DNA from 3 places in the Janthinobacterium goodfellowi genome. Region 3 is predicted to be linked to each of the others. Evidence: predicted binding sites of a transcription regulator. Region 3 holds the regulator's gene; each other region holds the start of a gene.
What was found. The regulator FNR, encoded in region 3, switches genes on or off when oxygen is low (the NO sensors DNR and NnrR bind a similar motif). The targets are predictions, from matches to a motif close to TTGATNNNNATCAA.
Positions count from the first base shown of each region.

Region 1 (4,485 bases), 730 kb from region 3:
CAAAGTAGAAAATGCGAAGATGCGCTATTTTACGCTTGGCGCCGTTACCATGCCTTAATGAAACACAGAATACATGGCGCGCGGTGGCCAATACGGTACACGCGACGCAATATGCGACTGGCAATGTTTAAATAGGAATAATGATGGCGACTTATGAATTTACGGTAACGGTCAAGACGCAATATCTGCCCGAACAATCGGCACCGGACCAGGGGCGGCACGTGTTCAGCTACACGATCCGCGTCGTCAACACGGGAACGGCTGGCGCGCAACTGATTTCGCGCCACTGGGTCATCACGGATGCGAACAACAAGGTGGAAGAGGTGCGCGGCCTGGGTGCCGTCGGCCACCAGCCGCTGTTGCAGCCGGGCGAACAGTTCGAATACACGAGCGGCACCATGCTGGGCACGCCGCAAGGCTCGATGCATGGCGAATACTTCTGCGTGGCCGAAGATGGCCATCAGTTCGAAGCTTTGATTCCCGAGTTCGTGCTGTCGGTGCCGCGCACCTTGCATTGACGCAACGCCGGGGCTCGCGCCCCTTATTTCAGTTTTTCGGTGCTGTCCTGTTCTTCGCTGAGCTGCTTGCGCGCCGGTGGCGCGGGTTTTTTACCCGAATACATGGTCCACCAGACTATAAATGCCAGCAAGAAGAACGCCACCAGCGCCTCTATCATCAAGATCCACATACGCACCCCTATGTTATTTACCCGCAGCTTAGTATTTACCCGCCGTCTGTTGACACGCGGTAGTCTACCCGTTTCACTCGGCGCCGTCGCGCTTGCGCTTTCCGCCTGTACCACGCCGCCGGCAGAACCGCTCAGCGCGACTGGCAAGGCACCGGCGATCGCCCCGACTGTCGTCAAGCCCGTGCCGGCCAAGCCGGCAGATGCCAAGGATGCCAAGGACGCTATCGATGCAGCGGCGGCCCCCACCTTCGTGCCCGCCAAGTTTGCCGCCTTGCCTGGCTGGGCCCGCGACGACATGCGCGCCGCCTGGCCAGCGTTCATGGCTTCGTGCGGCGTGCTGGTGAAACGTCCGGACTGGAAGGAATCGTGCACGATCGCGCGCCAGGTGAATGCCGACAGCGACAAGGCCATCCGCCTGTTCTTCGAGACTTTCTTTGTGCCCAATCAAGTCGTCACAGCCGATGGCGTCAGCACGGGTCTCGTCACCGGCTACTACGAGCCGCTGCTGCACGGCGCGCGCAAGCGCGGCGGTCCATACCAGACACCGCTGTACAAGGTGCCCGACGATCTGGTCTCGGTCGACCTGGCCGGCGTATATCCGGAACTGAAGAACATGCGCCTGCGGGGCAAGCTGGTCGGCAAGAAGGTGATACCGTACGCGACCCGCGCCGACATCGAGCGCGCCACGTCCGTCACGGGCAAGGAATTGCTGTGGGTGGATGACGAAGTCGAAGCGTTCTTCCTGCAAGTGCAGGGTTCGGGACGCGTGCAGCTGACCGATACGCAGGAAACCGTGCGCGTGGCGTACGCGGATCAAAACGGCCATCCCTACAAGTCGATCGGCCGCTACCTAGTCGACAAGGGCGAGCTGACCCTGAGCCAGGCGTCCGCGCAGGGCATCAAGGCGTGGATCGCCGGCCATCCCACGCGCAAGGATGAATTGTTCAACGCCAATCCCAGCTACGTCTTCTTCAAGGAAGAGCGTTTGCCCGATCCGAAAGTGGGGCCGAAGGGCGCGCTGGGCGTGCCGCTGACGCCGCAGCGCTCGGTGGCCGTCGATTCACGCTTCCTGCCGCTGGGCGCGCCCGTGTTCCTGGCCACCACGCAAGCCAATAGCGAGATACCCATGCAGCGCCTGGTGATGGCGCAGGATACGGGCGGCGCCATTCGCGGGCCGATCCGGGTCGATTATTTCTTTGGTTTTGGCGCGGAAGCGGCCGAGAATGCGGGCCGCATGAAGCAGAGCGGCGCCGTGTGGGTGTTGTTGCCGAAGCAGGCGCCGGCGCGCTGATTTTTTCGCGGCGCCGGGCTGAGATTGCGCTAGTGCAAGGTTAGCGCAAGACCATCACTGGCAGATGCGTATGCGCCAGCACTTTTTGCGTTTCGCTGCCCACGAACAGCTTGTTCAAGCCCTTGCGGCCATGCGAGGCCATCAGGATGATGTCGCAATGATAGGTTTGCGCCGCATTGACGATTTCGTCGTGCGGGCTCGGTGACACGGCCACCACGCCTTCGAAGGGCACGCCAGCGGCGCGTGCCGCTGCGCCGATCTTGTCGATGGCGCGTTGCGAGGCTTCCTGCATCTGCTGTTCATATAGGCTGGCATCGAGCACGATGCCACCGTCGGCCATCGGCGAAAACGGGAACGGTTGCACCACGCTGATGGCGACCAGCTTTGCCTTGTTCAGTTGGGCGAAGGCGATGGCGGTCTCGGCGGCTTTGTCGGACAACGGCGAGCCGTCGGTGGGAAATAAGATGGTGTTAAACATGGCGTGCTCCTCAAGTGATGTAAGACAGCTTATGGATTTACATCAATTAAAACCTTGATGTAAATCAAACCTCACAGGCTTTGGCATGAATAGTGTCGCCAAGGCAATTTTTCACCAGTGTATGCCCGTTCCTCGCTTCAGGTGCGCACGCTACGCAGCGGCGTGCCCCACACCATGGCGACCGTCAACGCAATGCTGCCTGCCGCGATGCAGGCCAGGCCATTGCGCACGCCAAAATGTTCCGCGACCCAGCCGGCGGCCAGCGCGCCCAGCGGCGCCGTCGCCACCGTCAGGAAGCGCATGGTCGATGTCATGCGGCCCAGCATGGGATCGGGCGTGACCTTCTGGCGCAAGCCCAGGTAGGGAATAAAGAACAGCATCACGCCGCAATCGAAAAAGAACATCAATATGGCATAGGCGACGGCGCTGGCGGCCGCGCTGCCGAACAAGGCGGCGGGAATCGTTGGCGTCAGGGCAAAGCAGAGCGAGGTCGAAGCCAGGCCGATCAGGATGGTGCGGCCGGCGCCGTAGCGTTTCGTCAGCGGCTTGACGATGAAGGCGCTGAGCAAGACGCCGGCGCCACCGAGCATCTGTGTCATGCCCAGCACGCCAGGGCTCATGCCCAGGTCGCGCGTGGCGAACAGCACCGTCAAGGCCATGCTGGCGTAAAACAGGAAGTGCCAGATGCCGGCGCCCCAGGCCAGCGCGCGCAGCAGCGGTTCGCGCCACACGAACAGCAAGCCGTCGGCGATGTCGCGCAAGGCGTGCTTGTCGGAGGGCGCCGGGCGCGGGTCGCGCACGCTCATGGCCCGCAAATTGAAGACGGAAACCAGGTAGCCGCAAGCCGTGCACAGGATGGCGACGGGCGCCGACAGCACTTGCACCAGCACGCCGGCCAGGCCGGGGCCGATCAGGCGCGAAGCCGATTCGGTGGCGGCAAATTTCGACTGCGCATCGATCAAGCCGTCGCGGCCCACAAGGAAGGTCAGGAAAACCTGTTCGGCGCCGCCGCCGACGACGAAGCCCGTGCCGATGATGAATCCCACGATATATAACCATGGCATCGACAGCACGCCGCACCAGTAAGCGACGGCCACGCTGGCCAGGGCCAGGCCGGACATGCTTTCGCTGAACAGCATGATCGGATGCTTGCTGCGCCGGTCCAGCAGCACGCCGACTGGCAAGCCGAACAGGGCGAACGGCAGCGCCTGCAGGGCGACCAGCACGCCCATCTGTTCCGGCGTCGCATGCAATAACAATATCGCGCACAGGGGCAGGGCCAGCGAAGTGACCTGGGCGCCGAAGCAATTGAGGCCGTTGCTGAACCACAGGCGGCGAAAATTGACGCTGGCGGCGCTGCCATCGCCGCGCAGATAGCGGGCGCAGTACTGGAAGAAGGAGGAGAAGATACGCTGCTCGATAAAGGTGATCGGGCTCACAATAATAGCAGCGCACCTGCCGCACCGCTGCCGTTAGCCGCTACAATCGTTGCACCGTTCATCGAGAGGAGACACTATGCAATACGAAGACTTGATCATCGACATCCAGGACAAAGTGGCGATCATCCGCCTGAACCGTCCCAAGGCCTTGAACGCCTTGAACGACAACATGATGAATGAGCTGGGCAACGCCTTGCTGAAATTCGACGCCGACGAGAATATCGGCTGTATCGTGCTCACGGGCAGCGAAAAAGCGTTTGCCGCCGGCGCCGATATCGCCGCCATGGCGGATTACACGTATCCCGATACCTTTACCCAGGGTTACATCAGCCGCAACTGGGAGCATATCTTGCGGGTGCGCAAACCGGTAGTGGGCGCGGTGGCTGGCTATGCGCTCGGTGGCGGCTGCGAGCTGGCCATGATGTGCGATTTCCTGATCGCCGCCGACAGCGCCAAATTCGGCCAGCCGGAAATCAAAGTGGGCGTCACGCCGGGTGCGGGCGGCACGCAGCGTCTGCCGCGCGCCATCGGCAAGGCCAAGGCCATGGACTTGTTGCTGACGGCACGCACCATCGACGCTGCCGAGGCA
Region 1 covers NZ_JBNYXN010000003.1:701-5,185, reverse strand. Annotated here, with positions in the region: gene apaG (Co2+/Mg2+ efflux facilitator ApaG/CorD) at 144-518, shown strand; gene ACQ4WQ_RS12405 (hypothetical protein) at 542-688, opposite strand; gene mltA (murein transglycosylase A) at 699-1,979, shown strand; gene ACQ4WQ_RS12395 (universal stress protein) at 2,020-2,457, opposite strand; gene ACQ4WQ_RS12390 (MFS transporter) at 2,595-3,896, opposite strand; gene ACQ4WQ_RS12385 (enoyl-CoA hydratase) at 3,973-4,485, shown strand, end outside.
Region 1: a site for FNR is predicted at 2,512-2,525, ahead of ACQ4WQ_RS12395 (universal stress protein). Genes of this name have one in related genera too.

Region 2 (4,485 bases), on a different contig from region 3:
TCGCTTATGCGCTTGCCTATGCACAGGCGCAGGATAATCTCGTCACGATAGGCGACCCAGGATAAGCGCCGGCCTGGCCGGCGCTGGGGCAGGCTTGCGCCCGTGCTCAGGCCGCGCGAAAGACCAGTACCGGCACGGGGCTGTGCACGAGGACTTTGTGTGTTTCGCTGCCCAGCAGCACGCCTTTCAAGCCGAATTTGCTATGCGTCCCCATGGCGATCAGGTCGCAGCCGTTTGCCTGGGCGACATCGAGTATTTTTTCGTGGGGGTGATCGGAGCGCGTCAGGAAGGTGCCGCATTCGACGCCCGCTTCGCGTGCCTGCGTGATGACGAAGTCGAGCACTTTCTTGCCGTTTTGCATGCTTTCCTCCAGATAGGTTGCGCGGGTCGCCTCCAGCATCTCCGTATCATGGCTGAGGACGTGAAAATCCGGCACTACGTGCAGGGCGGTAATGCGCGCGCCGCACGAGCGCGCCAGGGCGATGGCCGACAGCAACGCAGGCCGCGAGGCGGGCGAACCGTCCGTTGGAACCAGTATGTGCTTGAACATGGTGCTCTCCTCGAACTTGTTGTGAAGTGTCCAGTGTGCCGTTGATACTGCAGAGAAACCATGATCCAGATCATTCTGGCGGTAGCAAATGTATGCCAGGCATGGTCGTGCCCACGCCTCCTTTCGAGGAAGGAGGCTGCCCTGCGGCAATCTGATGCAGGCCAGGGCCGTCGAGCAGGCGCAGCTGACGATATCTGACGGAAATGATGCCGAGCTTCTGCAGCCGCGAGAGCATGCGCGTGACCGTGGCATGCGTCAGGTCCAGATAGTCGGCAATTTCCTTGCGCGACAAGGCAAGGTGCAACTCCGTTACCTGATGAGCCTGGTCGATGTCATTCCAGTCCTGGTGCGACAGGAATTGCGCGAATTTATGTTCCGCATAGTCGCACCGGACCAGCAGGGCCAGCGCCTGCTGTTGCGCCAGTTGCTTGCTCAGTCGGCATTCCAGCGCGCGTGCAAGGTCAGGAAAATGCCGGGCCGCTTCGATGAGTTGCGGATAGGAAAACTCGCACACCGTGCTATCGCAGAGCGCCGTCGTTGAGTCGGTGTAGTGGTCGAGGTCAAGGCTGTCGAGCCCCAGCAGGTCGCCTTCCCTGGCGAACCTGGTAATACACGGTCTTCCATGCTGGTCGGCCTGAAAGGACTTGAACTGGCCACTGCGAATGGCATACCAGCGCCCGTGCACGGGCTCGTTGACTCTTTGCAAGGTATCCCCCCGCGCCAGGTGATGCTGCTGCAGCACCAGGCCGCTGACCCTGGCGCAATCCGCGTCGCTCATGCCCGTCGGCAAGCAAACGCCGCGACTGCGGCATTCGCCGCATGGAAGGGGGGATGCCGCCTCGCCGGCGGACCTGGAGGTGTCATACATGGTCAGCTCTTCGACATGTGACTGGTGGCCAGGGGATGCTGGTCAGCATGCGGTGAAGCGGGCGGCGCGACAGTCGCGATGGCTTCCATTGCGCTTGCATCGCGTAGCGTGATGTCGCGGTTTTCCAGCAGAATGAGGCTGGCCTGCTTGAATTGGTGCATGACCCTGCTGACGCTTTCCGGCGACAGGTGCAGATAGTTGCCGATGTCGCAGCGCGACATCGGCAGGCGATAGCGTGGCGGCGTGCCCTCCAGCCTGCCGTGCCGTTTGGCCAGGTCGAGCAGAAAGGCTGCCAGCCGCTGCTCGGCCGTGGTGTGATGCAGCTGGGCTGTGCTGGCGCGCATTTTCCGTATGCTTTGCGCAAGCAGGCGGTGCAATATGGTCAGGTGCTGGCGCAATATGGCGTAGCTGATTGCATCCACCTCACTGTCTTCCAGCGCCACGGCGGTACAGGTATGCCTGACAAGGCCGATGCTGTCGAGTGCGAGGAAGTCTCCGCATGCAGGGAAAGCGGTGATTTTTCTCGCGCCCGTCTCATCCGTACGATAGTGCTTGAAACTGCCGGCGTGGATGAAAAACACATAGTCAGCGACGGGATCGCCGGAACGATACAGGCTGGCATTGCGCTTGATCCACTGGCGCTGCCCGCTGGCGGCGTGATCGAGCAGCAGGCGGGCATGGGGCGCCCCGCGAGCGGCTGGTGTCATGTCGTCATGCATCACGTCCTCGCAGACCATGGCGCGCGAACCAGCCGCCCATGCATCAAGATAGTCAGGGAAAGCATCGCCTCATGCTCCCGCCGCTAGCGGTCCGGCGCACTGGCGGTGGCAAGCGCTTGCTGCAGCCCCTGGGCCTGGTCGTTGCTGACGCGATCCGCCAGCACGTCGCCGGCGGACAGCGTGCGGTGGTAGTAGGCGTCGGTCAATTGCTCGTCGTAGCGGATATCGTCCACGCTGACGGCTGCCACATCGGCAAAAATGCCTTTCGTGCTCGACCAGGCGATCACATCGCCCTTGCCAACGGTGCCGCGTGCCACTTTTTTCCAATTACGCACAGTCAATCCGGCATCCGCACTGACGGAAAAGCTATTGCGCTGCAGGAATTGCTGCATTGCCTTGTCGTTGAGCAGCACGAAGACGAATGGTCCCGCTTCCACGCCGGCCTGCAGGCCGATGCCCAATGTACCCAGTTTGAAGAATGCCGGAGCGCTCCAGCTGCCGTTGTCGCGCTTGCGCAGCAGCACGCCGGTGCCGCCGCTGGCGCCGATGGCCAGCGCCGCACGGCGGTAGGAGGGCAGAATGAAGACCCCCTTCGACCAGCGCAACGCTTCCGTCATGAGCGGATCCTTCTCCAGAGCGGCCACAGCCGTGCGCGCGCTGTCGATTTGCTGATTTGCCATCGCTTGCAACTGCGCTCTTGCCATCTCCTGGGTGGACGCCATGCCATCCTTCGGCTGCGATTGGGTAATCATCGGTGCGCAAGCGAGCAATGCGCCGCACAGCAGGCTGCCAAGCGGTTTGACGTGGGCAATCATGACGGTACTCCTATTTGAATGGGGCTACTGCCTTTCACACTACAGGCAGGCAGCCACCGCTTGCCATGATCTGTATCAATACCGTGCCCGAATAGTGTTCCGCAAATGGTGTGCCATCCGCGATGGCTGTCGTCCAGACAGGGGGCGCATGTCTGCCGATTACCGTCACTCTTGATATCGATCATTTTTCAAGCAGACAGGCGCAAGCTGCGCCCTTTATAGTGAGTTTGGGTACACGGCTGCCGCTGCCCGGCTTTAATTTGCGGCATCGACTTTTTCAGGAGGCAAAGAGATGGCACACCACATGACGCATTTTGATCCGCTCAGCGACCTCGCAAGGTTCGATCCCTTGCGCAGCATGGATGATTTCTTCAAGGATATGGGTTTCAAGGATGCGCTGAAGGATTTTTCCCGACCGTCGCCAATCCGGCTCGACGTTACGGAAAGCGAGCTAGCCTACCTGATCAAGGCTGAATTGCCAGGCTTTAAGGTGGAGGATATCTCGGTGGAGATCGATGGCAACCGCGTTTCGATCTCGGCCGAATCGAGGCAGGAACGTGAAGAGGGAAACGGTCAGAAGGTCGTGCGTCGCGAGCGCCATGTGGGACAGTATTTCCGCAGTTTCTCGCTGGGACAGGACATCGATGCCGACAAGGCCGAAGCCAAGTACCGTGACGGCGTACTGGATCTGGAGCTGCCCAAGCTGATCGGTGGCAGCGCGAAACGCCTGCAGATCAGTTAAGGAAACAATGGCCAGCTGATTTTCACGCATTGGAGGGGACGTGAAGAAAAATGCATACACAAGCGAACCTTTGCCGTTGATGGGGCCGGCTACGTTCGAACTCGACGCCGATATCAGTGCCTTGGGCATGGCCCTCATCGAGGTGTTGAAATTGCGCCAGTCGCAGCGCGACTTCAGCGAGCGCGAGCTGTCCTGGTACCGGCTGTCGCGCCTGCTGTGGGCCGCCGATGGCTGCAACCGTCCGGGTACCGGTTACCGGACGGCTCCTTCCGTCTGCAACGCGCAGGAAATCGACATCTATGTCGCCATGTCCAGTGGCCTGTATCGCTACGATCAGCTTGCACCGTCATTGCGGCAACTGAGCGCCGTCGATGTCCGGGCCGTGACGGGCAAGCAGGATTTCGTGGCGAAGGTGCCTGTCAACCTGCTGTACGTTGCCAATTTGTCGCGCATGCCGCCCGAGGAGCAAGCCAGGCAGTTGCTGTTTGCCGCCCTCGATGCCGGTCACATCAGCCAGAACGTTTACCTGTTCTGCGCCGCCGAGGGCCTGGCGGTGGTATCGCGTGGCTGGTTCGACCAGGGAGAGCTCGCTACGGCCATGGGCCTGGCGGATGGACACCACGTGGTGCTGGCGCAGTCGGTCGGCTATCCGCAGGGCGTGGCCGCGCCAGCATGCTATGTCTGAGTGGCTGGACCACCTGGGCCGGGCTGGCCAGGCGCGGCCCCTGGTCCCCGGTGGCGAAAGCATGGCCAGTTTCCTAGGCCGCGATCTTCTGCCACCGTTTGTAGCC
Region 2 covers NZ_JBNYXN010000002.1:220,923-225,407, forward strand. Annotated here, with positions in the region: gene ACQ4WQ_RS09045 (thymidine phosphorylase family protein) at 1-65, shown strand, start outside; gene ACQ4WQ_RS09050 (universal stress protein) at 107-550, opposite strand; gene ACQ4WQ_RS09055 (Crp/Fnr family transcriptional regulator) at 621-1,418, opposite strand; gene ACQ4WQ_RS09060 (Crp/Fnr family transcriptional regulator) at 1,421-2,137, opposite strand; gene ACQ4WQ_RS09065 (lipid-binding SYLF domain-containing protein) at 2,221-2,952, opposite strand; gene ACQ4WQ_RS09070 (Hsp20/alpha crystallin family protein) at 3,245-3,694, shown strand; gene ACQ4WQ_RS09075 (SagB/ThcOx family dehydrogenase) at 3,735-4,379, shown strand; gene ACQ4WQ_RS09080 (hypothetical protein) at 4,453-4,485, opposite strand, start outside.
Region 2: a site for FNR is predicted at 3,018-3,031, ahead of ACQ4WQ_RS09065 (lipid-binding SYLF domain-containing protein). Genes of this name have one in related genera too.

Region 3 (4,485 bases):
CCAGGCCCGTGCCGCCGAAGCGCCGCGTGATGCTCTGGTCGCCCTGCGAAAACGCGGCAAACAGCTGCTGTTGCTGCAGTTCCGTCATGCCGATGCCCGTGTCGCGCACTTCGAAGCGCAGCCAGGCGCGGCCGTTGTCCTTCTCGGCCAGGCTGACGGCCACCACCACTTCGCCGCTCTCGGTGAACTTGATGGCGTTGCCGGCCAGGTTGACGAGGATTTGCTGCAGGCGCTGGGCGTCGCCCACGAGGCGGCGCGGCACGTCGGGCTCGACGGCAATGGCCAGTTCCAGCTCCTTTTCGCCCGCATTCATGGTCATCGTCGTGGCCAGCGTGTTCATGACCTCGTCGAGGTCGAATTCGACGGGCGACAATTCCATGCGGCGCGCCTCGATCTTCGAATAGTCGAGCACGTCGTTGAGGATGCCCAGCAGCGACTGGCCCGCCACGCGCACCATGGTCAGATACTTGCGCTGTTCCGTGTCGAGCTTGGTATTTCCCAGCAGATACACCATGCCCAGCACGGCATTGAGGGGCGTGCGGATTTCATGGCTCATGTTGGCCACGAAGTCGCTCTTCGCGCGGTTGGCCGCCTCGGCCCGGTCGCGTTCCTGCTCCAGCTCCGCCGCGCGCGATTCGAGTTCCTGCTGCAGCCGGTCGCGTTCGCTCATCAGGCCGTTGAACGCTTCCGTCAGTTCGCCGATCTCGTCGCGCTGCTGCACCGGCACGGGGGTGAAACGGCTGCCGCTGGTGCGCAGCGCCTGCAGGGTGTCGCGCAGGCGCACCAGGGGCGAGAGCAGGCGCACGGTGACCCAGCCCAGAACGGCTGCGGCCAGCAGCGAGGCGAGGATGCTCCACAGCACCAGCCGGTACAGCACGCCGTCGAACGGTTCGAAGGCGTCGTCGAGGGGCAGCGAGGCGGCCAGCAGCCAGTTCACCGATTTCAGGCGCTTGAAACTGTTGACGGCCGTGATGCCGCGGCTGTTGGTGCTGACCATGGTGCCTTCGCCATCGTCCTTCAGCAGCTGGGTGGTCGTCAGGTTGGCGTTCGGCAGGCGCGGCTGCAGCAAACGGCTGGTGTCGGGGTGCAGCACATAGCGCGGCACGGCGCCGCGCGTGAGGATGAAGTAATAGCCGCTCTTGCCGATCTTTTCCGAACGCAGGCGGCCCAGCAGGTTGTCCTTGTACAGGCGCAGCACGCCGATCAACACGCCGGCCACCCGGCCATCGGCGGCGAGTATGGGCGCGACCATCTGCACGATGGGCATGCCGCTCGATTTGCCCAGCATCGGCTCGGTGATCATGGGCTGGCGCGTGCGCAGCACGGTCTGGAAGTACTCGCGCTCGGCGACGTTGATGCCGGCGCGCCCCGCCACTTCCGGCATGTCGGCCACGACGGCGCCGTACGCGTCGAGCACCAGCACGTCGTCGAACAGCACCAGCATCGAGCGGCGCGAATAGTAGTCGCGCAATTGGGCGGGCTGGCCGATCAGTTCCGGCGGCTGCTGCCGTGCCGTCAGGGTGACGATCTGCAGCAGCATGCCCAGCTTGTCGTCGAGTTCGGCGGCGGTGCGGGTGATCAGCGACGATTGCTGGCTCAGCAGGACCCGGGTGAAATCGTCGCGCATGTGCTGCACCTGGATCATGGTGACCAGCGCGATCATGGCGATCGAGGTCAGGCTGGTAGCCAGCGCGACTTTTGCTTTGATGCCGAGAGGCTTCATGATTTCCTTTTCAGTACCGTGCGGCACAGGCGGCAGATAATGCTGTCAGGAATTTTCCTATCAATACCCCAGCTTGGCAAGCGCCGCCACGCAAATTGCCCTCTCCGCATGGGCTTTTGACGATGTTGCCATATAATTAAAGGCTGGACGTCGTTTATTCGCCGAAATTACGGTGAAATTGGCACACGGCAACCCGGTATGCAGTAAACTTGTTGTTGCATTTTCTTAAAGGTACCGACATGACTGAAGCGCTACTCACTCCAACCTTGCCCACAGTGAACGTGGAAGCGTTGCGAGCGCGATGCTCGACGTGCAGCATGCATCAATTGTGCCTGCCGATGGGCCTTGATGTGGGCGACATGGACAGGCTGGACCAGATCATCGGCCGCCGCCGCAAGATCGTGCGCGGCGCCTCGCTGTTCCGCATCGGCGACTCGTTCCAGAACCTGTACGCGATCCGCCTGGGGCACTTCAAGACGTACCAGATCAATCCGGGCGGCGAAGAGCAGGTGACGGGTTTCCAGATGGCCGGCGAACTGCTGGGCATGGACGCCATCAGCGCCGACCGCCACCACTGTAATGCGGTGGCGCTGGAAGACAGCGAAGTGTGTGAAATCCCGTTTTCCAGCCTGGAACAATTGCTGGGCAATATGCCGACCCTGCTCCGCCATTTCCACCGCATGATGAGCCAGGAAATCACGCGCGAGCAAAGCGTGATGCTGTTGCTGGGCAATATGCAGGCGACGCAGCGCTTTGCCGCCTTCATCGTCAACCTGGCGTCGCGCTATGAGGCGCGCGGCTATTCTGGCAGCAATTTCCAGCTGCGCATGTCGCGCGAGGAAATCGGCAACTACCTGGGCCTGACCATCGAGAGCGTCAGCCGCCTGCTGTCCAAGTTCAAGAAGGAAGGCTGGCTGCGCGTCTCCAACCGCGAGATCGAGATCCTGCAGCCGGCCAAGTTAAAAGCCATTACGGCCGGCACCGACGTCTGTAAATAAGGCTTACAGTTCCTCATCCGCGTGCAGCGCGATGCTGCGTTGCAACGGCCAGGTCCAGATGCCGGACAGGCGCCACTCGCGTTTGTCGTTTTCCACCAGCACCTGCCAGCGGCTGCGCTCGAGCATCGGCAGCGCCACCGAGAAATTGCCGGCCGCATCGGGCTGCACCAGCAGCTTGATATCCTTTTCCGGCAGGGTCGCATGCGCCAGGTGCAGCTGCAGCGGCCCCTGGTACGCCTTGCCGAAGCTGTGCACGGAACCGCTGAGGCGCGCTGCAGCGACGTCATACGCCAGGGTCGTATCCATCGCCAGGTTGCTGGCGACCGTATCGCGCCGCAAATCCTGGTTGATCGCCTTGCCCTGCTTGTAATAATCGCCCACCACCAGCGCGTCGGGCTGCGTAAACGCGATATAGCCCATGAAGCTGCCGACGACCACGGACAGGCCGGGACCGATCATCAGCAGCCATGGCCAGCGATGCTTGTACCACGGGGCAACGGGAGCTTGCAGTTTCAGACTGTCGGACATGGTATTTCTCCTGTGTTTCTGTGTGTACGGCCAGCCCCCATGCGGGGACCGGCCTTCCTGCATTAGCGCGGCACGATGAAGACCGCGCTTTCGCGCACATGCAGCGACGGATCGTCCAGCGAGTGCAATTCGATCGCTATCTTGTTCGACCCCTTCTCGCCGACGCCGTGCGGCACGCGCAGGCGGATCGGCCAGCCCAGCGTTTCCGTCGGCTGCAAGGTCACTTCTTCGCGCGTCAGCAAGGTCAGGCCCGGCAAGCCGGATGCGCTGATTTTGAAATGCTGGCTTTGCTCCGAGGTGTTCATGATCTGCAAACGATAGACGTTTTCGATCATGCCGTCTTCCACTTCGCGTCCCATCGAACCGCGGTCGCGGATCACGTCCATTTTCAGCGGCGTGCGCAGGGCCAGCGAAGTACACACGGCGATGATGATCAGGGCCAGGATGGACGTGTAGATCAGCACGCGCGGGCGCATGGCGCGCTGGCGGATCTGCTTCGAATTGAAGTTGTTTTCCATCGCATGGTCGGTGCTGTAGCGTATCAGGCCACGCGGCCGCTCGACCTTGTCCATCACGGTATTGCAGGCGTCGACGCAGGCGGCGCAGCCGATGCATTCATACTGCAGGCCGTTGCGGATATCGATGCCGGTCGGACACACCTGCACGCACAGGGTGCAATCGATGCAGTCGCCCAGCTTGTCGTTGTTGCCGGCCTTCTTGCTCATCGCGCCGCGTGGTTCGCCGCGCTTGGCATCGTAGGTGATGATCAGGGTGTCCTGGTCGAACATGGCGCTCTGGAAGCGCGCGTAGGGGCACATGTATTTGCACACCTGCTCGCGCAGCCAGCCCGCGTTGCCGTAGGTTGCCAGGCTGTAGAACAAGACCCAGAACCATTCCCAGGGACCGAAATTGAGGGTGGTCACCTCGCGCGCCAGTTCCTTGATCGGCGTGAAGTAGCCGACAAAGGTAAAGCCCGTCCACAGGGCGATGGCGCCCCAGACCAGGTGCTTGGCCGTCTTCTTGAATGCCTTGCGCACGGAGGGGCCCTGCTTGTCGAGGGCCATGCGCGCGCTGCGCGTGCCCTCGATGCGGCGTTCGACCCACAGGAAGATTTCCGTGTACACCGTTTGCGGGCAAGAGAACCCGCACCACACCCGCCCGGCAATGGCCGTGACGAGGAACAGCAGATATGCACAGATGATCAGCAGGGCCGCCAGATAGATGAAATCCTGGGGC
Region 3 covers NZ_JBNYXN010000003.1:730,128-734,612, forward strand. Annotated here, with positions in the region: gene ACQ4WQ_RS15720 (response regulator) at 1-1,723, opposite strand, end outside; gene fnr (fumarate/nitrate reduction transcriptional regulator Fnr) at 1,963-2,721, shown strand; gene ACQ4WQ_RS15730 (FixH family protein) at 2,725-3,249, opposite strand; gene ccoG (cytochrome c oxidase accessory protein CcoG) at 3,312-4,485, opposite strand, start outside.